Regions from separate parts of the Priestia sp. AB genome, predicted to be linked through region 3. Evidence: riboswitches for the same ligand, from Rfam matches in the RefSeq annotation. Region 3 holds a riboswitch; each other region holds the start of a gene.
What was found. A riboswitch is a leader RNA that binds a small molecule or an ion and turns the genes downstream of it on or off. The one in region 3 is predicted to bind thiamine pyrophosphate.

Region 1: it holds a riboswitch for thiamine pyrophosphate, as region 3 does, so the genes downstream of both, tenA (thiaminase II) here and POF52_RS17465 (acetylornithine deacetylase) in region 3, are expected to answer to the same signal.
Region 2: it holds a riboswitch for thiamine pyrophosphate, as region 3 does, so the genes downstream of both, thiT (energy-coupled thiamine transporter ThiT) here and POF52_RS17465 (acetylornithine deacetylase) in region 3, are expected to answer to the same signal.
Region 4: it holds a riboswitch for thiamine pyrophosphate, as region 3 does, so the genes downstream of both, thiM (hydroxyethylthiazole kinase) here and POF52_RS17465 (acetylornithine deacetylase) in region 3, are expected to answer to the same signal.

The regions. Positions count from the first base shown of each region.
Region 1 covers NZ_JAQMYN010000003.1:356,114-362,145, reverse strand. Annotated here, with positions in the region: gene POF52_RS11500 (SDR family NAD(P)-dependent oxidoreductase) at 1-37, shown strand, start outside; gene POF52_RS11495 (ArsR/SmtB family transcription factor) at 50-352, shown strand; gene POF52_RS11490 (aldehyde dehydrogenase) at 366-1,766, shown strand; gene tenA (thiaminase II) at 1,795-2,484, opposite strand; TPP riboswitch at 2,580-2,677, opposite strand; gene POF52_RS11480 (TspO/MBR family protein) at 2,904-3,650, shown strand; gene POF52_RS11475 (hypothetical protein) at 3,953-4,135, shown strand; gene POF52_RS11470 (sodium-dependent transporter) at 4,312-5,646, shown strand; gene POF52_RS11465 (cell wall hydrolase) at 5,678-6,032, opposite strand, start outside.
Region 2 covers NZ_JAQMYN010000007.1:79,307-85,338, reverse strand. Annotated here, with positions in the region: gene POF52_RS20645 (amino acid permease) at 1-517, opposite strand, end outside; lysine riboswitch at 620-804, opposite strand; TPP riboswitch at 979-1,079, shown strand; gene thiT (energy-coupled thiamine transporter ThiT) at 1,112-1,732, shown strand; gene POF52_RS20635 (ethanolamine ammonia-lyase reactivating factor EutA) at 1,889-3,307, shown strand; gene POF52_RS20630 (ethanolamine ammonia-lyase subunit EutB) at 3,334-4,704, shown strand; gene eutC (ethanolamine ammonia-lyase subunit EutC) at 4,719-5,432, shown strand; gene eat (ethanolamine permease) at 5,454-6,032, shown strand, end outside.
Region 3 covers NZ_JAQMYN010000005.1:276,816-282,847, reverse strand. Annotated here, with positions in the region: gene POF52_RS17490 (ferredoxin) at 97-342, opposite strand; gene POF52_RS17485 (ABC transporter substrate-binding protein) at 429-1,439, opposite strand; gene POF52_RS17480 (ABC transporter permease) at 1,436-2,179, opposite strand; gene POF52_RS17475 (ABC transporter ATP-binding protein) at 2,176-2,940, opposite strand; gene tenA (thiaminase II) at 2,933-3,604, opposite strand; gene POF52_RS17465 (acetylornithine deacetylase) at 3,610-4,887, opposite strand; TPP riboswitch at 5,002-5,104, opposite strand; gene POF52_RS17460 (MupG family TIM beta-alpha barrel fold protein) at 5,322-6,032, opposite strand, start outside.
Region 4 covers NZ_JAQMYN010000003.1:342,115-348,146, reverse strand. Annotated here, with positions in the region: gene POF52_RS11430 (UDP-N-acetylmuramoyl-L-alanyl-D-glutamate--2,6-diaminopimelate ligase) at 1-35, shown strand, start outside; gene POF52_RS11425 (hypothetical protein) at 133-639, opposite strand; gene POF52_RS11420 (GNAT family N-acetyltransferase) at 810-1,274, shown strand; gene POF52_RS11415 (hypothetical protein) at 1,267-1,416, shown strand; gene POF52_RS11410 (TetR/AcrR family transcriptional regulator) at 1,588-2,187, shown strand; gene POF52_RS11405 (MFS transporter) at 2,284-3,501, shown strand; TPP riboswitch at 3,694-3,802, shown strand; gene thiM (hydroxyethylthiazole kinase) at 3,877-4,683, shown strand; gene thiE (thiamine phosphate synthase) at 4,697-5,341, shown strand; gene POF52_RS11390 (pyridoxamine 5'-phosphate oxidase family protein) at 5,369-5,797, opposite strand; RNA gene ssrS (6S RNA) at 5,945-6,032, opposite strand, start outside.

The sequences.
Region 1 (6,032 bases), on a different contig from region 3:
TACATCCGTTGTCCGCAGAACACAAGAAATTAAATAAAGGAGAATCTATATGAGTGAAAAAGCAGTCGAGTTATTTCGTGCCAGCATTCCTATTTTTCAGGCTCTAAGTGATTTAGCAAGACAAGATATTATTTTGCTGCTCGCCGAAAAAGAGCCTTTAACCGTTAATGAAATTGCAAACGAGTCTACTCTATCACGACCGGCAATTTCTCATCATTTAAAAATTCTACGCGATCAAAAGCTTGTGCAAATTGAGCAAAAAGGAACGCAGAGATATTATTCATTAGCTTTGAATGAGGCAGTTGAGCTATTAAAAAACTTGCTTGCTACAGTTGAAGCCGAATGTTTATAGGGAGATGAAAGGAATGAACCACGAGCGATTCTATATCACAGATGAAACGGTCATTGAACATATTGTTTCTACACAAAAGCAGTATTTCTATGCGCAAAAGACAAAGAGTATCAGCAGCCGCATTCAAGCACTGAATAAGCTAAGAGACGCAGTCAAACAAAACGAGCAGAGAATTATGGATGCTTTAAAACAAGATTTAAATAAATCTGAAGTAGAGGCTTACACGTCGGAAATTGGGATTTTACTAGAGGAGATTCGGTTTACGCTTAAGCATTTAGCAAAATGGATGAAGCCTAAAAAAGTAAAAACTGCTTTAACACATGTGGGCTCTAAAGGGAAAATTGTTCCTGAACCGTATGGAGTCGCGTTAATTATTGCTCCATGGAACTATCCGTTTCAATTAGCACTGTCTCCTTTAGTAGGAGCGATTGCTGCTGGAAACACGGCGATTATAAAACCTTCTGAATTAACGCCTAGCGTATCTCGCGTTATACAAGAATTACTGGCTGAAGCTTTTGACCCAGCATTTGTGACGGTGATTGAAGGCGCTGTAGACACGACAAGCCTGCTTTTAAAACACCCGCTTGATTATATTTTCTTTACGGGAAGTGTAAATGTAGGGAAAATTATTATGCAAGAAGCAGGGAAGCAGCTTATTCCAGTCACGCTTGAGCTAGGCGGAAAAAGTCCGTGCATTGTACATGAAGACGCAAACCTAGATCTTGCAGCGAAGCGAATTATGTTTGGTAAAGGGATGAATGCAGGCCAAACGTGCGTTGCTCCTGATTATTTGCTCGTGCATAAAAAAGTGAAAGCGCAGCTTGTAGAGAAACTTCGCGAAGCAATTTCTCAATTTTACGGTAGTAATCCACTTGAAAGCGACCGCTACGGCCGTATTGTCAGTGAGCGTCATTTTACTCGGCTAGTTGAGTTTTTAAAAGACGGAAATGCTATAGTTGGAGGCGGGTACAATAAAAACACGCTAACAATAGAACCTACGGTGTTAAGTGAAGTAAGCTGGACATCAGATGTTATGCAAGAAGAAATCTTTGGGCCTATTCTTCCTATGATTGAATATGAAACACTAGACGAAGTCATTCATAAAGTTCAAGAAAAAGCTAAGCCGTTAGCCCTTTACTTATTTACAGAAAGTGAAGATGTGCAAAACGTGATAACGGAGCGCCTTTCATTTGGAGGAGGCTGTATAAACGATACGCTTATGCATATCGCTACGCCATATTTGCCGTTTGGCGGAGTGGGAGAAAGCGGCACGGGTCAATATCATGGAAAAGACAGCTTTCAGACATTCACTCATTTTAAAAGCATGCTGTCTCAAACAACCAAGTTTGATTTGTCATTCCGCTATCCTTCGGAAAAACAAAGCTTGAAAATGATCAAAAAACTATTGAAATAAAAGAGCCTCCTGATAGGAGGCTTTTTCGTTATTTTGAAAGTGAAAGCTGAGAAAGCGGCCATTTTTCTTGGGTATATGCCATTTCCCAAAATAAATACTCCAGTTCACAGCTTTTGATGAAGTGATCTTTCATACGGTTACGTTCTTCTTCAGTCGCTTGTTCGGCGAGTTCATCAAGCTTGTTACAAAACCATTGTGTTGTGCCATTCATTTCTTCATTATTATAAAACTGAATCCATTCATAAAAAGGATGAGAAGGAGATGGATTTACTTGTTCTGTAATGCGCTGGCCAATTTCAACGTACGTCCATGGACATGGAAGAAGCACTGCAATGATTTCTGCTAAGCTGCCTGTATGGGCAACACTTGTCATATGGTTAATGTAGTGGCTGGCCGTCGGTGAAAGCGTCTCAGTGTGAAGGTCTTCATAACGTACGCCTGCTACTTCACAAAAATTATTGTGAGGGTGTACTTCACTATGTAATACCGTAGAAATGCCGGCATTAAAGGCTTCCATTTCGGTACGCGTGCGGCATTTTGTTAAAGCAGCGCCGTAAATGCGAACAAATGCTGTTAAGTATTCGTAATCTTGAGAAACGTAGTGAATAAGCGCTTCTTTTGGCACGTTTCCTTCAGCAATTCCTTTAATAAAAGGATGGTTAAAAATGGCTTCGTAAATATAGTTTGCTTCTTGTCTTAATTGAGATGAAAATGACATCAAAATCCTCCTTTAATATGAGGAAGTCACAAACAAGCACATAAAGGAAATAAAAAACACTCCGTTTATAAACGGAGTGGCAAAGGACAGTAAAAAACTGAACATTGCCACTTTCCTACGCTGGTATGAGCCAGATCAGGTTCAAAGGGATCAAGAAAACTTGTCTCAGCCGGTGGCACCCCTAGTGGACTTCCTATTAATCTACGTTTAACTTACCATATATTCTGAAAAATAGAAAGCGTTATGGGGAATTGTGTGCTAACAACTTTTCTTTCTTAAAGAGGAAATTTATTAAAGCTATTTTTAATCATTTTTGTTTAAAAATGCATATTTTTAGGGAAGAAGAGGTATTAATGAAGGGAAGAGCCGTTTTCGTCTCCGAAACACTCCCATATAAATAGAAGAAAGGAGAAAACAAAATGGCGAAATTTCGTTTGTATGCTGTATTAAATACAGTAGGCTTGGCTATTACACTGCTTGTGAATTATTTAGCAAATGCCATTCCAATAGGAGGCAAAACAACGGGAGAAGCTTCTGCGCAAGTTCCTACGTTGTTTACACCAGCGGGTTATGCCTTTGCTATCTGGGGCGTTATTTATTTATTATTAACCATTTGGGTTATACGCCAATTTTTTGCAAGAGAAGATCAAAAGGAAATATATGCACGTATCGGCATTTGGTTTTTTCTAAACTGTTTGTTAAATAGTGCGTGGATCTTTATTTTCCAAAACGATTACTATAAGTTATCTCTTTTAGTTATGCTCTTTATTCTAGGCACATTAATGATTGTGTATTCCACTATTCAGCATTCTCGAATGACGACATGGTTTATGCGTCTGCCGATTTCGCTTTATCTTGGATGGATTTCTGTTGCGACTATTGTCAATGTGTTTGTCGTATTTCAAGCAAATGGAATACAGCACTTGATTGGCTTAAACGAGTTAGCATGGACGATTATTATGCTGCTGGTAGGAGCTGTGCTGGGCATTATGTTTACATTAAAAAACCGAGACGCTGTTTATCCGCTTGTTTTTATTTGGGCTTATATTGCCATTGCAGTGCAGCAAAGTGGAAATCAGCCAATTGTCATTACTGTCATCATTTCAGTTGTTTTATTGGCAATTGCCATTATTGTGGGATTGATTAAACGCTATAGACGTTTTTAAAAAGAAGCTCTAGCTTTTGTAAGCTAGAGCTTTTTATGATGCTCTTTTGATTGTAAAAAAGCAGCTGTAAAAGCAATTAAGCTAATTAAAATACCAAAAGGAACAACAATTGGTACGAATGATAAAATAAATGTCATAAGTGTAACCTCCATGTTGCATCGGTGCATAATGAAAAATTCAACTTTTTTAAATTGAAGTTCCGCTATTATAGTATGCTAGGCTTTATGTTTGGAGCCTATATGTTTAGAAATAAACGAAAAAGGCAAAATACGTTACATATAGGTTATATAGGAGGAGTTAAAATGGAAACATATTTAGTTGCTTACACAGATAAAGATGATATGGAATATAAACAAGTGACATGCGAGAGCTATGAAGATGCAGAGCGTACGGTTCTTCGTTTAGAGAGAGAAGGGCATATGCATATTGAAGAAATATCAAATCAAGAAGCCTATCGCGGAGACGAATCATCGTACAGAGAATGATTTTTGAATAGAAACATCAAACTTAAAATGAAGAAGCAGCTGCTTCTTCATTTTTTCTATTCTATATAGATATCGTTTTATAGAAAAAAGTAAAACGGGAATGATTTTCTTCTGCATTTATGGTACAGTACTAATCAGGTGAGTTTTGAGTTTAGAAGAGGAGAGAGTAACATTATATGAGTAAAGGAAATCAGTGGTCTTCACGCCTCGGTTTTATTTTAGCATCTGCTGGGGCAGCAATTGGTCTAGGAGCGATATGGAAGTTTCCATACGTAACGGGAACCAGTGGCGGTGGAGCATTTTTTGCGTTGTTTATTTTATTTACGATTTTTATTGGATTGCCGCTTCTGTTGGCAGAATTTATCATTGGAAGACATACGGGAAAAGAAGCGATTAGTGCTTATAAGGCAATTGCTCCAAAATCCGCTTGGGTATGGATTGGCAGGCTTGGAGTACTGAGCTGTGTCGTTTTGCTTTCCTTTTACAGCGTCGTTGGCGGCTGGGTGATTTTATATACGATTATGAGCGTAACCGGTATGCTAAGCGGAAAAGAGTACGGTTCGTTGTTCAATGCCGTCATTAGCCAACCTTATGTAGTATTAGGTGCACAGGCGCTGTTTTTATTAATTACAGTATTTGTTATTTCAAAAGGCGTACAAAAAGGAATAGAGCGTGCTAATAAATACATGATGCCGCTGTTATTTATCTGTTTTATCATTATTGTGGTGCGTTCTTTAACATTAGACGGAGCAATGGACGGAGTAAAGTTCTTTTTGAAACCGGATTTTTCAGCCATTACAGGGTCATCTGTTCTCTATGCGCTCGGTCAGTCGTTTTTCTCGCTTTGCGTGGGATTATCTTGCATGGTGACATATAGCTCTTATTTAGGGAAAAAAGTAAGCTTGACACGTTCAGCTGGGACTATTGCTCTTTTGAACTTGTTTGTTTCGCTGCTGGCGGGCTTGGCTATTTTTCCAGCCGTTTTTTCATTTGGATTAAAGCCAACTGAAGGACCTGGACTTTTGTTTGTGGTCTTGCCAACAGTATTTGAGAAAATGCCGTTTGGTACCGTCTTTTTAGCACTATTTTTAATTTTATTTCTATTTGCTACGCTTACGTCTGCTTTCTCACTGCTGGAAATTATCGTAGCTGCTTTAACCAAAGACGATCAGACAAAACGAACTCGCTACGCTTCTTTATCAGGGATTCTTGTGTTTGTGGTAGGTATCCCATCAGCGCTTTCGTTTGGTGTACTAAAACATGTCTCACTTTTTGGCAGAAGTATATTTGACGTAGCTGACTTTTTTGTGAGCAACTTAATGCTGCCTCTGGGAAGTTTAGCCATTGCGATTTTTGTGACATTTAAAATGAAAAAAGAAGCCGTGTATGAAGAGTTTATTTCAGGAAGTACAAAAGGCCCTAAATTATTCAACGCATGGTTCTTTCTAGTTAAATACGTATTGCCTATTATTATTATAGCTGTTCTATTAAGCTTACTTGTTGCATATTAAAAAAAAGCACTCATCTGAGTGCTTTTTTTGTTTATTTTGCAAAAACGTGATTTCCGATTGTAATCGTAACCTGTTTTTGACGAAGCCATTGGTCGCTTGTTTTATCTGGATTAAAGAAGAATAACGAACCTTTTCCTTGGCCTCTAAAAGCTAGTGCTTCATTTACAGCTTTTTTTGCTTCAGCATCCGCTGCTTTATTAATTTCACCGTTTTGTACAGGTGTAAACTGTGTACCTTGATAAATCACATCATGAATAGAATTTGGGAAAGAATCGCTATCCACGCGGTTTAAGACAACTGTTGCTACAGCCACTTTGCCGGCGTAAGGTTCGCCTTTTGCTTCAGCTTGTACAAGGCGAGCTAACAATTCTTTATCACTTTCGCTA
Region 2 (6,032 bases), on a different contig from region 3:
AAATCATCATAATGCCAATAACTAAAAAGATGATAACCGTTACTACTTTAATTAACGAAAACCAAAATTCAGATTCACCAAATCCTTTTACAGAAAGGTAGTTAAGCCCAAACATAATTAATAAAAACAGGGCACTCCATAAAATAGAAGAAGAGTTTGGGAACCAAAATTTCATAATAAGGGCTCCAGCAGATAATTCAGCTGCAATCGTAATAGCCCAGTTATACCAATAGTTCCAGCCGAGAGCGAAACCAAAGGATGGATCTACAAACCGAGACGCATACGTACTAAACGAACCAGCTTCAGGCATATAAGCTGCGAGCTCCGCTAGGCTGGTCATCAAAAAGTAAACCATGACACCAATGATAGCGTAAGCTAAAAGCGCTCCCCCAGGTCCTGCTGTGTGAATTGCTCCACCACTTGCTAGGAATAAGCCGGTTCCGATGGCTCCTCCTAATGAAATCATCGTTAAGTGGCGAGATTTCAACCCACGTTTTAATTCTTGCTGCTCTTGCATAGATAAATACTCCTTTCGAATGTACGGAAAGAGACGGGATAACATAAAAAAAGCCCGCAGTATATGTGCGCGCTTTTAAATCTGAAAACCGCGTCAACCTTCCGTGAAGATAGCTCTTCACACCACTCGCATGATGTGACAGTTCTGTTCCTGTTCGGAGACAGCCCCAGCTTAAATCAACCGAGAAGTGATCTAAACTTCGGCAATTTTTCCTTTCAAGCAACATCCTCAATGTTCTCTGCATTTCCGTTGCTTTACTATTAAAAACTGCGACCTCTACCTCATCGATTAGGATGAGGGTTTTTTATATTCATTTGACATAAAAGAAGTATACCAAATACTAAAACGATTGTCATTATAAAAAATAGATTCAGAAAATAGAAACATCTTTGAAATCTCTCGAATCTATTTTGTTACATATGGTATAATGAATGTTGTCATAATACTACATAAATATCCGAACGTACCACAGGGGGAGCCGCCGTGCTGAGAGTGAACAAATTGTTCAGACCCTTCGAACCTGTTAGTTAACGCTAGCGTAGGAATGTGGGAATAGTAGCATATATTTGCTTACTCCTGTGTAAACCGTTTGATATGAATGATTTTGATATGAATGATTCAAAAACAGGAGTGAGAAACGTGAATAAAGCATTACCTTTACAGGCTAAAATTGAAATAGCTATTTTTGCAGCATTAGCACTTCTACTTGATCTTTTGCCTTCCATTAAGATTGCAACGGCTGTGAGTATTTCGTTCTCCATGGTGCCCATTTTTATTATGTGCTTTCGCTGGGGAGTAAAAGGCGGAGCTCTATCTGGTCTATTATGGGGGCTGTTGCAGTTGGCAACAGGAACGGCTTATATTTTAACAGCGCTACAAACGTTTATTGAATATATTGTGGCTTTTGCTTTTATAGGTTTTGGAGGTATTTTTTCGCAATCTATTAAAACAAATTTAGCTAACAATAACAGATCAAAAGCTTTTGTTTTGATTGTTTTATCCCTTGTTATCGGCAGCTTCGCACGGTATGTCTGGCACTTTATTGCGGGTATTATTTTCTGGGGATCGTATGCGCCAAAGGGCATGTCCGCTCTATGGTATTCTTTTTCAATGAACGGGATTTCAATGGTAGGATCACTAATAGCCTGCTTAGTCATTCTTTCACTATTAATTCCATCCGCATCAAGAATGATTGTAACTAAATCACACTCATAATAAAAAAGACTAAATCTACCAAGATTTAGTCTTTTTTGTCATTTGTCACCTTTGTTTACACAAAAGTGTGTCAGGTTTGATAACATAGTTAGTGAAATATTCAAAAAACTGTTTTATGATAATCACCATATTCAAACGTGATAAGGGATTGATAGCATGCTACAGAAATGGATAACGAGCATAGGTTTAGATATCGGAACAAGCACAACAAAGCTGATTGTAAGCAAGCTGTTAATAGCAAATCAACAAAATCAGTTTACGCTGCCAGGCTGTCAAATTATTGATCGTCGCGTAACGTATGCAAGTTCTATCTATACCACCCCTATGCTAAACGATGTTGAAATTGATGTTCAAAGATTAACGGTACTACTAGAACAAGAGTATAAGAACGCAGGAATCTCATTAGATCAAGTGGAGGCAGGTGCTGTGATCATCACAGGAGAAACGGCCAGAAAGCAAAATGCAGAAAGTATCGTTCACTATCTAGCCGAACATGCTGGGGATTTTGTTGTTGCAACAGCCGGCGCTGAATTAGAGGGAATATTAGCAGCAAAAGGCTCAGGAGCAATAGAACGTTCTGCTGAAACAAATGCAGTAATTGCCAATATTGATGTAGGAGGAGGTACTGCTAACATCGCTTTATGTCAAAATGGAAAAGTGATAGAAACATTTACACTGCATGTAGGCGGGAGATTAATTCGACTAAATGAAGACGGTCTTGTTACCTACGTTTCGTCTCATTTAACTGAATTTTTGAAAAATAATTCTTTAACACTGCAAGAAGGTGAAAAAGCAGCATTTGAAAAGCTCTCGTCTATCTGTCAATTACTAGCTGAAGAAACCGTGAATTATGTAAAAGCGCTGAATCAAAATTCCTCGCTGCTCGTTTCTCCTCATACAAGATCTTCTATACATCCTGAAACGATCATGGTTTCAGGAGGAGTAGGAGCAATGATGGAGAAGCAAAAGCCAATAACAGTGAAGGAAGTGGCCATACACGGAGACGTTGGTCCGCTTCTAGCGTATCATTTTCAATCCATCCAAGTATCTCAAGCCTCTGAGACAACGCGCGCTACTGTAATTGGTGCTGGTATGCAAAATACAGAAGTTAGCGGATCAACCGTATACATTGGGTCGAAGCGGCTGCCGCTAAAAAATATTCCGATTATAAAGATACCGGTTCAGCAAGAAGAGACGTGGAATCCGCAGCTGTTTCAAGAAAGAGCACGAGCGGTATGTATGCAGGCTTCAACTATTTTCAGTGCAGAAGATCCCCTTGCTGCTATTGCTTTATCTCATTTTCCTTACTGCAGCTATAAGATGCTTCAAGAATTAGCAAAAATAATAAGCGATGAATTTATTGTTTGTTTTAAGGGAGCTAAGTGCCTCGTTGTTCTATGCGAACAAGATATTGCAAAAGCTTTAGGACAAGCACTAGCTAAACAGAGGAAAGAGTTAGAAATTATTTGTTTAGATCAAATTGATTTTACACACGGAGATTACATCGATCTAGGGTTACCAGTAGCTGGAGAAGCGATCTCCGTTTCCGTTAAAACGCTCGCTTTTTCATCATAATCAGCTGAACACACAAGGAGGAAACGATGTTTAAAACTACACGAATGTTAGGAGAAACATTTTCATTTTATAGCTTAAAAGAAATCATGGCCAAAGCAAACGAAGAGCGTTCTGGAGATCAGCTCGCAGGAGTTAGCGCCGAGTCAATGAAAGAACGAATGGCAGCAAAGCAAGTTCTAGCTGATATCACACTTGCTGATATCAGAAACTACCCGCTGCTCAGCGCTGATGAAGACAACATCTCGGCATTAATTGAAAGTCAGATTGATTCATCTGTTTACGACATTATTAAAAATTGGACAGTAGGGGATTTAAGAGAATACATTTTATCCGATCAGCATAGCGGAGAAGACCTTCTTGGACTTAGCAAAGGATTAAGCAGCGAAATGATTGCGGCAGCTACTAAAATTATGTCCAATTTAGATTTAATTCAAGGAGCTGCCAAGATAGAAGTGCAAACTACTTGTCAAACGACTATCGGCCAAAAAGGAGTATTGGCTTCTAGAGCTCAGCCTAATCATCCTTCAGATAACTTAAAGGGAATGAGAGCATCTCTATACGAAGCGTTAAGCTATGGAATTGGAGATGCGGTTATCGGAATTAACCCTGTTATTGATACAACGGATAATATTTACGCACTTTTAAATGAAACAAAAAATATAATCAACGAATGGTCAATTCCTACTCAAAACTGTGTATTATCACACGTAACGAGTCAAATGAGAGCAATTGAAAAAGGAGCATCAGCAGACTTGATTTTTCAAAGTTTAGCAGGTACAGAAGCTGGTAATGGTTCATTTGGAATTTCACTGTCTATGCTCGATGAAGCGACAGCGCTAATTCATGAAAAAGGAACGGCAAAAGGTCCAAACCGCTGGTATTTTGAAACAGGACAAGGTTCTGAACTGTCAGCAGAAGCTCACTATAACATTGATCAAGTAACGCTCGAAGCTAGATGCTACGGCTTAGCTCGTCACTATAAGCCTTTCTTAGTTAATACAGTTGTTGGATTTATTGGACCTGAATACTTATATAACAGCAAACAAGTTCTACGAGCTGGGTTAGAAGATCATTTCATGGGTAAAATGCACGGCCTGCCTATGGGAGTAGACGTATGTTACACCAACCACATGGATGCTGATCAAAATGATATGGATAATTTAAGTATGCTTCTGGGAACAGCTGGAGTGAACTTTGTCATAGGAGTGCCCATGGCTGATGACTGCATGCTAAACTACCAGTCTCTTAGTTATCATGACATCGCAACAGTACGTAATGTGTTAGGCCGTACCCCAACGCCGTTATTTCAAAAGTGGCTTGAAGATCAGCGTATTATGGACAACGGGCGCTTTACATCTAGAGCCGGAGACCCAACTATTTTTATGAATTTGATTTAAGGAAGGTGCTTACTATGATACCAAAGTCAAATCGCGATCCGCTTGAAATACTTAAACAATTTACCCCTGCCCGCATAGGTGTCGGACGTACAGGAACAAGGCCGCTAACAAAAGACGTTTTATCTTTTCGCACGGATCATGCTGCAGCCGTAGACTCTGTATATGGAGTAGTTGCAGAAGATATTTTAGCCGAGTTTAACCTTTTCTCTGTGAATACACGCGTGGAGTCAAAAGAACATTATTTAAAACGGCCGGATCAAGGAAGGTTATTAGCAGATAACGCTAAGAAAGAAATTTTTAAAAACTGCGTGCGGCAGCCTGATGTACAAGTAGTAGTCTCAGATGGACTGAGTGCGAAGGCAATCGAAGAAAACATAAGTGACGTGTATCCAGCTTTAATTGACTCCCTGCACTCATATGGACTTCATATCGGGACTTCATTTTTTGTAAAAGGGGGACGGGTTGCGTGTATGGATGAAATTGGCGAGATCATAAAGCCAAAAGCACTTGTGCTATTGATTGGAGAGCGACCTGGACTGGTCAGTGCTGAATCAATGAGTGCTTACATGTGCTATGAACCTAGCAAAGGCAAAAAAGAGTCTGATCGTATGGTCATTTCTAATATTCATAAAAGAGGGACGCCTCCTATTGAGGCAGCCGCACATATCGGTACCATGATTGACAAAATGATTAAGCAGCAAACAAGCGGTGTACATCTTATTGTCTAAACATCAAAAGGAGGAGAACATATGGCGTTACAAAAACAATTAAAACCTATTCATTTATGGGCTATTTCAGTGGGCATGGTTATTTCAGGACAATACTTTGGGTGGAATTACGGGTTTGAACAAGGCGGGATTATTGGGCTTGCAATTGCAACCTTAATTGTAACTGTGTTTTACACAACGTTTATGTTCAGTTATGCAGAGCTTTCAACATCTATCCCGCAAGCTGGTGGACCTTCAGCTTATGCAAGAAGAGCACTTGGACCTTTTGGGGGATATATCGCAGGAATTGCCTGCTTGCTTGAATTTATTTTTGCTCCTCCTGCTATTGCAGTGTCAACAGGAGCATACCTGCATTTTCTCATTCCAGCCGTTAACCCTGTATACGCAACGGTAGGTGCCTTTATTTTCTTTGTTTTATTAAATTTAATCGGGGTAAAAGAAGTAGCGGTGATTGAGCTTACAGCTACCATTGTTGCACTAATTGGTTTATCTATTTTTTATGTAGCTGGTTTGCCTCATGTACAAACATCGAATATTTTTAATGATTATTCATTTATTAACGGGCCAACAGGGGTACTAGCAGCTATTCCATTCGCTGTT
Region 3 (6,032 bases):
TAAGCTAAATTCATTTGACTATGTCTCAACCCTCTTCTTGTTTTGGAATTTTCTATATAACTAAATGTACTTTATCGTTAACTTTTTTTAAAAATTCTATTTGAATTTTGTTGCATCTCCATAAAACGGCTGTTCTGCAACTTTAATCGATTCTGTTGGGCAACCTTCGTACGCTTCCATCATCTCATCTTGCTGATGTTCAGGAACTTCTTTTGTTCCTTCGTTATTATCTAACACGGCATAAGCAAGACCTTCTGAATCATAATCATAAAGATCTGGTGCGCTCCCTCCACATGCTCCGCAAGCAATACATGTTTCCTTATCTACCATCGTAAAAGCCATAAAAAAACCTCCTTTACCTTTTCACTTTCTCTTTCAGAAAGTTACGTTCAGTATAAGAAGGTTTTTTTAAATTCGTCTTAAATTATTTACTTGGATTCTCCGATATTCTCAAACATTTCATCTACATTTGGCTTTTTCTTAATTAATCCTGACTCTTTTAACCAGTCCACATTTGACTGCCATGATTCTTTCGTTTGACTGCCAAATCCGTGTTCAGACTTCATTTTCGGAAGTAAAATATTTAAACTTTTTGTCTCCACGTCTTTTTCAAGAGGGAAGTTTGATTTATCTTGGTTATCTAATAGAATTTGAAGTGATTCTTTTGGATGCTTCTCTGTGTACTCATATCCTTTTGTCGCAGCACGCCAAAACGCTTTAATCGTATCAGAATCTTTTGACCACGTTTGATCCCCAGTAACTGCCACTAGCTCATAGTAAGATGGTACGCCGTAATCCGAAGGATCAATGTCAACCGTTTTGTATCCTTTTTTGTGAAGCAATGGTACTTCGTGATTAATATATGCCCCTATTACGGCATCTACTTTTTTACTAATCAGCGATGAATTTAACTCAAATCCTACGTCTACTAGTTTTACTTTATTCGGATCTCCTCCATCACTTTTCACCATTTTCTTTAGAACAGATTCACTTAATGGTGTTCCGCTGTAGCCTACTACTTTTCCTTCTAAATCTTTAGGACGCTGAATACCGCTATCTTTCAGCGCCACAACTCGGTTCAACGGAGATCTTACAATCGCTCCTACCGACTTTACCGGCACATCTTCGTTTGCTCGTGCCATTGCTACATCAGGCTGATAATAAAGGCCGAGCGTAACTTTCCCCGCAGCTGCTAAATTAAGCGAGTCTGTTGGATTAGCAGGAAACTGTACTTTTACATTCAGCCCTTCTTTTTTGAAATATCCTTTTTCTTGTGCAGCGTAAATGAAGCTGTGCACTGCATTTGGATACCAATCAAGCATAATTGTAACGTCTTTTAATTTTTTACTGTCACCAGCTTTATTTTCCTTGTTCTGACCACAAGCAGCGAGCATCAAAACAAGCATCAGGCTTAAGCCAATTACAAACCATTTTTTCATTCTGTTTTCCTCCACTTTAATGAACGTTTTTCAAAACCTGCTACAATAATAAAGAATAAAATACCAAGCGCGGATAAAATTACAATTGGTGCAAATACACCAGCTGCATCAAACTGTGTCATCATGCGACGACTGAAATATCCTAAGCCTGCTTGTGCACCTAACCATTCGCCAATGGCAGCACCTATTATACTAAAGGTAACCGCTACTTTGAGCCCTGAATAAAAATGAGGCAGTGCAGAAGGAATGTTCAACTTAAAGAAAATATCTTTTTTTGTTGCTCCCATCGTTAACATGAGTTCTTTTAACTCTTTGTTTGTGGAACGAAGCCCGTCAAACGTGCTAACGGTAATGGGGAAAAATGTAATTAATACGGTCACAATCACTTTGCTCCAAATGGAGTAGCCAAACCAGAGAACAAATACAGGAGCAATGGCAATGGTCGGAATCATTTGTGACGCAATAATAAGCGGATAGAAAGCACGCTCAATAAGCGTGCTCCAATTCATCCACACGGCCAGCAGAACCCCTAGCACAACGGATATAACCAGCCCAATTACGACAATAGATAACGTAGCTGGTAAATGCTTAAACAATAAATCCATTCGCAAATCCCAAAGCTTCGTTAAAATACCGGTGGGCGTTGGTAAAATAAACGGATAGTTTACAATGCGTGCTCCAATTTCCCAAGCAGCCAGTAAAATGACTACTAATATCACTGAAGCTCCGTACTTTTTCATGTGTTCACCTTCGATCTAAGCTGTTCAATTAAATAATCTTTTACGTCAAGCACACGCTGTTGATTCAAATCTTTTTGCGTTCGAGGTCTGCTAAGAGGCACTTGAATCTCTTCAAGATGACTTACCGGCTTGTCTGAAAAGATAAAAATACGATCTGATAAAAAAAGTGCTTCGTTTACGTCATGAGTGATAAATAAGATGGTGTGCTTACGCTTTTGCCATTGTTCAAGCAGCCATTCTTGCATCGACAAACGCGTAATGGCATCAAGCGCACTAAAAGGCTCATCTAAAAGCAGCACGTTAGAACCGCTTAATACCGTTCGCAGAAAAGAAACACGCTGCTTCATCCCTCCAGATAAATCACTTGGAAAACGGTTTTCATACCCTTTTAAACCAAACTCTTCGAGCAGCTGAGATACTTGTCTATGAGCACTTGCTTTTGACACATTGTGAAGCTCAAGCGGCAGCGCTGCATTGTCTAAAATCGTGCGCCACGGAAGAAGCAAATCTTGCTGCGGCATGTAGCCTACTTTTCCAAGCCGTTTTTCGTAAGAGTGTCCGTTAATCACGATATCGCCTTCACTCTGCTGTTCAAGACCTGTAATGAGACGAAACAACGTACTTTTTCCAGAACCGCTCGCTCCAACGATACTGACAAACTCGCCTTCTTTCACATCTAAATTTAATGATGTTAAAATCGGTTGATCACCGTTTTTGTACGTAAAACTGACGTTTTGAAAAGATAACACAGATTTATTCATGAATTGGCCACATCACTTCGTTATAAGCCATATCCCAGAACATATACTCAAAACGCGTTGTATTTAAGAAAATTTCTTCGAGCTTTTCTAATTCCGCTTCTGATTTTTCTTCAGTAAGTGAGTCGAATAAGTTGATACACCATGTCGCTAGTTCTCCAAATTCTTTTGAGCTGTACATTTCAATCCACTCACGATAAAACTCATTGTTAGCTCCAGGCTTTTCACTGAGTTCTTTTCCTATTTCCCAGTAGCTCCACATACAAGGCAAAAGAGCCGCCACTAATTCAGCTAATGTTCCGCTTTGACCAACGTGCAGCATATAGTGTGTGTATGCAAGCGTTGCAGGAGATGGCTGCGCTTTTTCTAATTCTTTTTCGCTGATTTCAAATTTCTTGGCATACTCACGGTGCAGGCTCATTTCTTCGTTTAATGTCGAATCCAAAAGTGCAGCAAACTTCCCCATCGTTTGAAGATCGGTAGCTTTCATGGCTCCAATCGCAAATAATTTGGCATAATCAATTAGGTAAAGGTAATCTTGAATCATGTAAAAGCGAAACTTCTCCTTTTCAAGCGTTCCATCTCCCATTCCCTGTACAAAGGGATGATTATGATTTTGACGCCAAATAGGCTGCAGCTTTTCGTATAATCGTTCACTAAATTTCATGATGATCACTCCTTATGCGTATGCAGCCACGTATAAATGAACTGCACCATCACTTTTGTATATTGAATAAGCTGATTCATATCTAATTGTTCATTCACAGCATGTGCATTTGCTAAATTTCCCGGACCGTAAATAGCTGCCGGAATTCCCGCATCAGCTAGCCAACCGCCATCTGTTACGCTAGTTGACACATCGATTGGAGGCTTTTTCCCTTCAATTTGTTCATGAGTATTTGCAAGCAGCTGTACTCCAGCATGATTTTCATCAATTTCTAATGACGGGAAGATTTCTCCTCTGTCTTCAATCATTGATGTGCCTCCCCATTCAAAGGTTGGCAGGTTATCTTTTAACCATGGATCTGCTTTTGCAATAGCTAAAATGTATTCCTCCACTTCTTTTGATACTTGGTCGTATGATTCATTGGGATAATAGTGAACGGTGATCCACAGCCTGCATTCATCTGCAATAAACGCAGCATGCCTTCCCCCTTCGATTACTGCTGGATTAATCGTATTTGTTCCCGGCAAAAATCCTGGATAGCTTTTTGTAACAGCCCAGTGGCGCTCCAATTCTTGCAGCCCTCCGATCACTTTTGCCATCTTTTCAATAGCACTCGCAGCTAACAGCCCTCCTCCAGCATGAATCATACTTCGGCGTGTACCGTCATGATAGGTTTTACTGCTTTTTATCGTAATCCATCCCGTGATCACTCCGCCTTGACCTTGAATATGTAAATCACTCGTATCGGCAACAAGCGCAAAGTCAGCTGTATATCCTTTCTGACAGCATTGCAGCGTACCTGCCTCTCCCACTTCTTCTCCTACAACGGATTCAAAAATCAAGTCTCCCGGCAGTTCGATTCCTGCTTCTGTTAGAAGCTGAACTGCAAATAATGCTCCTGCCAAGCCGCCTTTCATATCAGCAACTCCGCGTCCGATTATCATGTTGTCTTTTACCACAGCTTCAAACGGATTTGTCTCCCAATTTTCATTTTCTTGTACCTCAGCTACATCCATATGCCCGTTAATAATTAAGCTTTGATAGTCAGCTGATTTTTTCCCTTTTAACGTGCCCACTACAATAGGATCGTTGCAATATAAATCCCACATATCGATGGAAAAACCGCAGTTTTTAAGAAAATCCGCTACGTAGCGCTGCGCTTCATGAGAATTCCGTGCAGGAGGCGCCGGCGTTTTATATGAAACAAGCGTTTTTAATAACTGGACTAGTTCTCCTTTGCGCTCCTCTACCTGTTTGACAAGCAAATCAATTGTTTCTTCCATGTATGACACCTTCCTTTACGCATAAAAAAACACTTCTTTCGCAGGAAAGAAGTGTTTTTGTTTATATACAAAAAATTATTATAACGAGTTCGTAAGGAAATACCATACAAAACATCCATTACAATACCTCTTTCCTACGCTAGTATTACCTAGTTCAGGTTATAAGGGTTAAGACTTCTCGTCTCTCTCAGCTTAGAAAGCACCCCTAGTGGCGTTGTATCTCTATAAAATTAAACGATTATCATATGTTTACCTGTAATAGTTTTATCATAGTAAAGCGTTTTATTCAATAGAAAGGTTCATGATTCAGCAATGAAAATAGTTTCCTTTTTAGTAAAATAAAAAGCACACACCTTTTCAAGCAGTGTGTGCTCTTTACTTTTATAAGCTTACTAGTTAGCTATCGGCTTCTTTAAAAATACATCTTTTTCCATTCAGACAGGAAGAAGCGCAAGTTTTTGCCCCGGTCTCACTAACGAAAGCAGCTCATGATCTTCTTCTATCACATACCCAATCACATTCACATTAGCATTTGCATTTGCAGGCAAATTCGTTTTAGCTATTTGAACCTCTCCTCTGTAACGTCCGTAGCCATCATTGTCCATTGTAATTGCTCCCATTCTGCGTTCTACTGTATGAAATGGCGGCACTGGTTTTACAGATCGAGTATCAACTAAACGCAGAACGTCTCTTGATACATCCGGACGCACGCTGTACGTTCCCTCTATATGAGGTGAACGAATGCGCAGCGGAATAATGCGGCTTTCTTGATATTGAACCAAACGCTTTAATAAACTTGAACCGGCGCATGGATCTTCAATATAAACCTCTGCTACTCCGCATCCGTATAAATCTACTGCAGAAGTAAAAGGACATCTATTACGGTCTTTTTCTCTAGTAGGAAGACCTTGATAAATAGGGCCTCTTTTTTCGCCTTCTCCAGGAATATAAGCGCAGACTGGAATACGGAGTTCATTAAATAAATCTGTCTGCTGTTGAAAAAACGTTTCTTCAAGCCCTGTTTCAGGCCGCGGATAAAAATTATGCCATGCAAGCAGCTGATGATGATGAAGACCCGCAGATAAGAGTGCTTCAATTTCTTGTTTGGATAACGTACTTGCATTAACAGCAATATAAAATTTATT
Region 4 (6,032 bases), on a different contig from region 3:
CCTCTTATTATGCATCGTTAAGCAATATTTCCTAATACTCTTCTTCATTTATCGAACGAACGTGGAGAAATTGAAACAGCATACGAAAAAAGGTCTCTTACTATTTTTAGAGACCTTCTTTTTGTATCAAAACTATAGGCTGTTTTCTCGCTGTGTTTTTGGTTCTTCAATTTTCACATCATGTTCTTTAGCCAGCTTTTTAATAGCTGCATTGTAATCGCGTATGCCTTTTCGTGCCTTATCAAGCATAGCGTTTGCCTCAGCAATAAGGTTGCGGTCCTGCTTTTCTAAAGCGCTGACAATTTTAATGAAAGCATTATACTGGGTATTGGCAGCCTTTATATAGCCTTCATGAACCTTTCGAAGATCGTCGGTTTCTACATCGATGTTTTCTAGTTCGTCAACAAATTTACGATAGGTAGGAATGACTTCACTCGTCATCGTATCATACATCACCGCGTCACTTGTGTAGTTAGCGCCTGTAACAGAATCGTATGCGTCAATCGCTTCTTTTTCAAGCTGAGCGGCTTTTTTTAAATCTTGGTTGTTATAGTCGATTAAATCATCTTGAACAGGATCACTAAAGCAGGCGGATAATAAAAACAAAAGAGGGACAAGACAAAATAAAACCTTCTTCAACGAATTTCACCTCCGTTTAACAATGTATGAAATATCTGCTTGGCAAAGTCGGTTTTAATAACTGGAGAAAAAGAAGGGAGTGTATAAAAGGATTTTTAAAGGTCGGCAGTGAATTTATTCATAAGTCGGTTTGTAGTTGACCACCCTTTAGTAGCAGGAAGGAAGAGAAAATGATTAAAATAAAAAGAGACCACTTAACGAACAATGAAGTTATTGAACTAGTAAGTTCTCACCTTCAAGGAATGAACCTACATTCACCCCCTGAAAGTATTCATGCTCTAAATATTGAAAGCTTAAAACACCGTGATATTACGTTTTGGAGCGTGTGGGAAGACAGCCAGCTAGCAGGATGCGGGGCTATAAAAGAGTTAGATGAGCACCACGGAGAAATTAAATCGATGCGAACAGCCGCGGCTCATTTGCGAAAAGGAATTGCTAGGAAGCTGCTGCAGTACATAATAAATGAAGCACAAAAACGAGGGTACCGACGCTTAAGCTTAGAAACAGGATCCGCGTCTGCTTTTGAACCGGCTAGAAAGCTGTACGCCAGTTTTGGATTTTACGAGTGCGAACCGTTTTCTACTTACAAAGAAGACCCATACAGTGTATTTATGACAAAGAAATTGAATGATTAAAAGAGGATGGGACAAAAGTATTTTAGTTGAAGGAAAATCCGAACGAGGAATCAAGATTCTTGATGAAGAATCCAACTCGTTCGGATTTGTCATGGTGATGGTGAACGTAGGTTTCATATATGTAGTTGCTTCAAGCGGTTGATTGAGTTATGTCTCCACCTATTTATTTTTTGTTTTGTCATAATTCATATAAAAAGGTATAAACTAGGTTTTTTCACTAGACAAAAAGGTTTTTCCTATGTAGTATAGGTGTCAGATAATACAAAACGAATGTTCAGTATAAATAATAAATGTGCGGGGCGGTGGAAATAGCTTGAATAAAAAAAAGATTCAAAGTGAACAAACCAAAAGAAAAGTGGCAGATGCCGCTAAAGCATTGTTTTCTCAAAAAGGCTATAAAGCTACATCTATTGAGGAAATTGTAGAAGCTACGGGAAGCAGTAAAGGGAATATTTATTATCACTTTAAAAGTAAAGAAGGGCTTTTTCTCTATTTAATAGACGAATGGGATCTCGAGTGGGAACGAAACTGGAAAGAAAGAGAGTCTCTTTACAAAACAACAAGAGATAAGCTTTTTGGAATTGCGGAGCAAATCATTTTAGATGATTTGAATCATCCTCTTACGAAAGCGGCCGATGAGTTTTTTAACAACGAGGAAAAGGGCAGCGACATCGAAGAGCGAATTGATGAGATGGTGAAACGACACGTGGAGTTTAACCGGGAACTTTTGCAAAAAGGCATTGATGAAGGAGAGTTTTCTCCTAAAAATGCAGAACAGCTTGCAGTGATTTTAGAAGGGCTGTTTGTTGGAATGAGCCGCATGTCTCGAAAAACGAACACGGAAAATGCCCTGCAGCTTTATCATTCAGCAATCGATGTATTTTTAAACGGAATTATAGCAAGGTCTTCTTAAATAATCGGGGATGCTTATTGCGGTAATGAGTAATCCCTCATTATTTTGTATTTTTATAGACCGAACGTTCAGTATTTTTGTAATCAGGAGGTTTATATGTCATTATTGTTAAGAAATCGAGCGGCGATTTTGCTGCTCATGCTAAACATTTTTATTATTTTTACAGGAATCGGTCTCGTTATTCCAATTATGCCAACATATATGACGGAGCTTCATATCAACGGCAGCGTGATGGGGCTTTTAGTAGCGGTGTTTTCACTAACTCAATTTCTGTTTTCACCTTTAGCGGGCCGGTTATCAGATTCGTTAGGGAGAAAGAAAATTATTGTAGCGGGAATGATTGTTTTTGCCTTGTCTGAATGGTTCTTTGGTTCAGTGAGTACACCTCTTTTATTATTTGTATCGAGAATGTTAGGCGGGGTCGGGGCCGCGCTTATTATGCCTGCTGTTATGGCCTATACAGCGGACGTGACGTCTGCTAAAGAACGCGCTAAAGGAATGGGCTATGTGACGGCGGCGATTACAACAGGATTTATTATTGGGCCCGGTATTGGAGGCTTTTTAGCTGAATACGGCATGCGTGTACCATTTTATATGGCCGCAGTAGCAGGAGGCTTGGCTGCAGTGATTACGCTTTTTGTTTTGCCAGAGTCTCGTCCTGTACAAAATCATGCTGTTTCAAACAATGAGAATCCAAAAGAAGATCGGCTGCTACTGCAGCTTATGAATTCCTATAAAGAACCTTATTTTCTAAGTTTAATTATTGTTTTTGTGACATCGTTTGGATTATCCAATTATGAAACGATTTTTTCACTATTTGTTGATCATAAATTTAGCTTTACGCCAAAAGATATTGCGTTTGTTATTACGTTTGGCTCTATTGCGGGGGCTGTAGTGCAGGTTACGATTTTTGGCTGGATTTTAAATAAGTTTGGTGAAAAAAGAGTGATTTCGTTTTGCTTGATGATGACGGGACTTTTTATTTTACTTACGCTGTTTGTGCACACGTACTGGCTTATTATTGTTGTGACATTCATCGTCTTTTTAGCAACAGATATTTTACGTCCGGCAATCAGCACGCAAATGTCGATGATGGCACAAGACGACCAAGGGTATGTAGCCGGACTAAATTCTGCTTATACAAGTCTTGGGAATATTATTGGACCAGTTGTAGCAGGCTTTCTCTTTGATATAAACATTAATTATCCGTACGTATCAGCTGCACTTGTACTGCTGCTTTGTTTTCTTTTATCTTTAAGAGCAGGGAAGGACAGAAAAACAGCTGTGAGAAATCAAGCGGTTCAAGAGAAATAACCATAAGGAAAAAATGATAGAATTCCTAGGGAATTGAAGACCTCGAGTAGCTTACTGGAGGTCTTTTGATTATTCTTTTAGTAAAGGTGTAAGGTTTACAATGGCACTCAGCCTATAGAGAAGCTTTATTTTATCGGCAAAACAGTGTAATGGTTGCAAATAAAAAAGGTTAATAGTAAACTTTAAACGTAACAAGAATAGTATGGGAGCTTGTGCGGGGCAGGCTGAGAGTACAGGGACGCCTGTTGACCATTTGAACCTGTTGGATAATGCCAGCGCAGGGAATGTGAGTACATACCAAAGCACTTTGCGCATGCAAGGTGCTTTTTTGTCTTTTTTTGCTGTGTTAAAACTAAATGAAAAGAGTGAGAGAATATGGATATTAGTAAAATTTCAGCTCAATTAGAAAAAGTAAGAGATACAAGTCCGCTTGTTCATAATATTACGAATGTTGTGGTAACCAATTTTACAGCAAATGGCCTGCTTGCACTAGGAGCTTCACCTGTTATGGCTTATGCGAAGGAAGAAGTGGCTGACATGGCACGAATCGCCGGAGCGCTTGTCTTAAATATGGGTACACTGACGGCTCAAGAAGTAGAAGCGATGAGAATAGCAGGAAAATCTGCAAATGAAAATGGCGTGCCGGTTATTTTCGATCCTGTAGGAGCCGGAGCGACACCGTTTCGTACAGAAGTAGCACGTCAGCTTGTAGAAGAATTAAATATTGCAGTTATTCGTGGTAACGCTGCTGAAGTTGCGAATGTAGTAGGCGAGTCATGGCTCATTAAAGGCGTTGATTCATTAGAAGGGCAAGGAGACGTCATTGAACTTGCTGAGAAAGCAGCGAACAAATTAGATACAGTGATTGTTATCACGGGTAAACAAGATGTAATCACAGATGGAAACACAACGTATACAGTAGACAACGGTCACCCGTTATTTACGAAAGTGACGGGGACTGGGTGTCTGCTGACATCAATTATAGGAGCTTTCGCTGCTGTAGAAAAAGAATATGTCGAGGCAAGCGTTGCTGCTTTAAGTTTTTACGGAGTGGCAGGTCAAATCGCCGCAGCGAAAAAAGGTGAAGAAGGACCGGGAAGCTTTCAAATTGAGCTGTTAAATCAGCTTCATCTTTTATCTGGGCAGGATATTGAATCATATGCAAGAGTACATCAACGTTAAAAGGAGCCGGAAAATGACAAACGAAGAAATCAAAAAGCTGCTGCAAGTTTATTTTATAATGGGCAGCAATAACTGTACAAAAGATCCGAAAGAAGTGTTGAAAGAAGCAATTGAAGGCGGAGTTACCGTGTTTCAATTTCGTGAAAAAGGCGAGGGTGCCCTAACAGGAGAAGCGAAATATCAGCTTGCGAAGGAACTTCAGCAAATTTGTCAGCAGCACAGCGTTCCTTTTGTTGTGAATGATGATCTTGACTTAGCGATCCGCTTACAAGCAGATGGCGTTCATATTGGACAGGAAGATGAAAAAGCTCATATTGTTCGAGAGAAAATAGGAAAAGGAATTGTAGGCGTCTCTGTTCATAATGTACAAGAGCTGCAGCAAGCGATAAAAGACGGGGCAGATTATGTAGGAATGGGACCTGTTTTTCCTACTTCTACAAAAAAAGACGCAAAAGCAGTGCAAGGTACAAAGTTAATTGAAGAAGTGCGAAACCAGAATATTGACTTTCCAATTGTAGGAATCGGTGGCATCACGCCTGAAAATGCCAAACAAGTAGTAGAGGCAGGTGCAGATGGCGTTTCTATTATTACCGCGATTAGCTTAGCAGCGTCTCCAAAAGAAAAAGCAGCTCAATTGAAAGAAGCGGTAGGAAAATAAAAAAAGCGCACACTGTGCGCTTTTTTATTATAGCTGAACAGTTTGGGGAGTTTCTTCGCCTTCATTCATAAAGCGAATTTCGTTCGGCGTAATTTCAAGAACAACATACTCAGGGTCATTTGGACCGTCAAACCATTCTTTCATGTGATCGTTCCATATACGCCCTTTTAATTGATCACCAGTACGAAGAACAGCTGTACCAGATAATTCTAAGTATTGATCGCCATATCCTTCGCCGCTGTAGCCCAATAGTACGTGCACGTTCGGATTGGCTTCGATTTCTTCTGCCTTATGTGTATTGATATTTGTTGGTGTGTAAAGAGCGATACCATCTTCATCGCTAAAGAATGTCATATAGCGAGAGTGGGGTTTGTTGTTTACAACTGTGGCTAATGTTCCTACACGATTTCCTTCTAATACTTCGTTTACTTTTTTAGCAATTTTTTGTTCATTCATTTTATTCATCTCCTTTATTACTTTTTATGTTCCTCAATCGAAGATAAATAAAACATACATGTCTAAAAAAAATATAAGTTAACAATAAAATAATTATGTAAACTAGTAAAATGAAAAATAAAAAAAGCTAGCTACAGCTAACTAAAAAATAAGCCCGCACTGCCGTAACCCTAAGTGTCTTAAATACCCAGATCTACTAGGTGGGTGCCCTCATAGCCGGGTTTAGCGTCCCAAG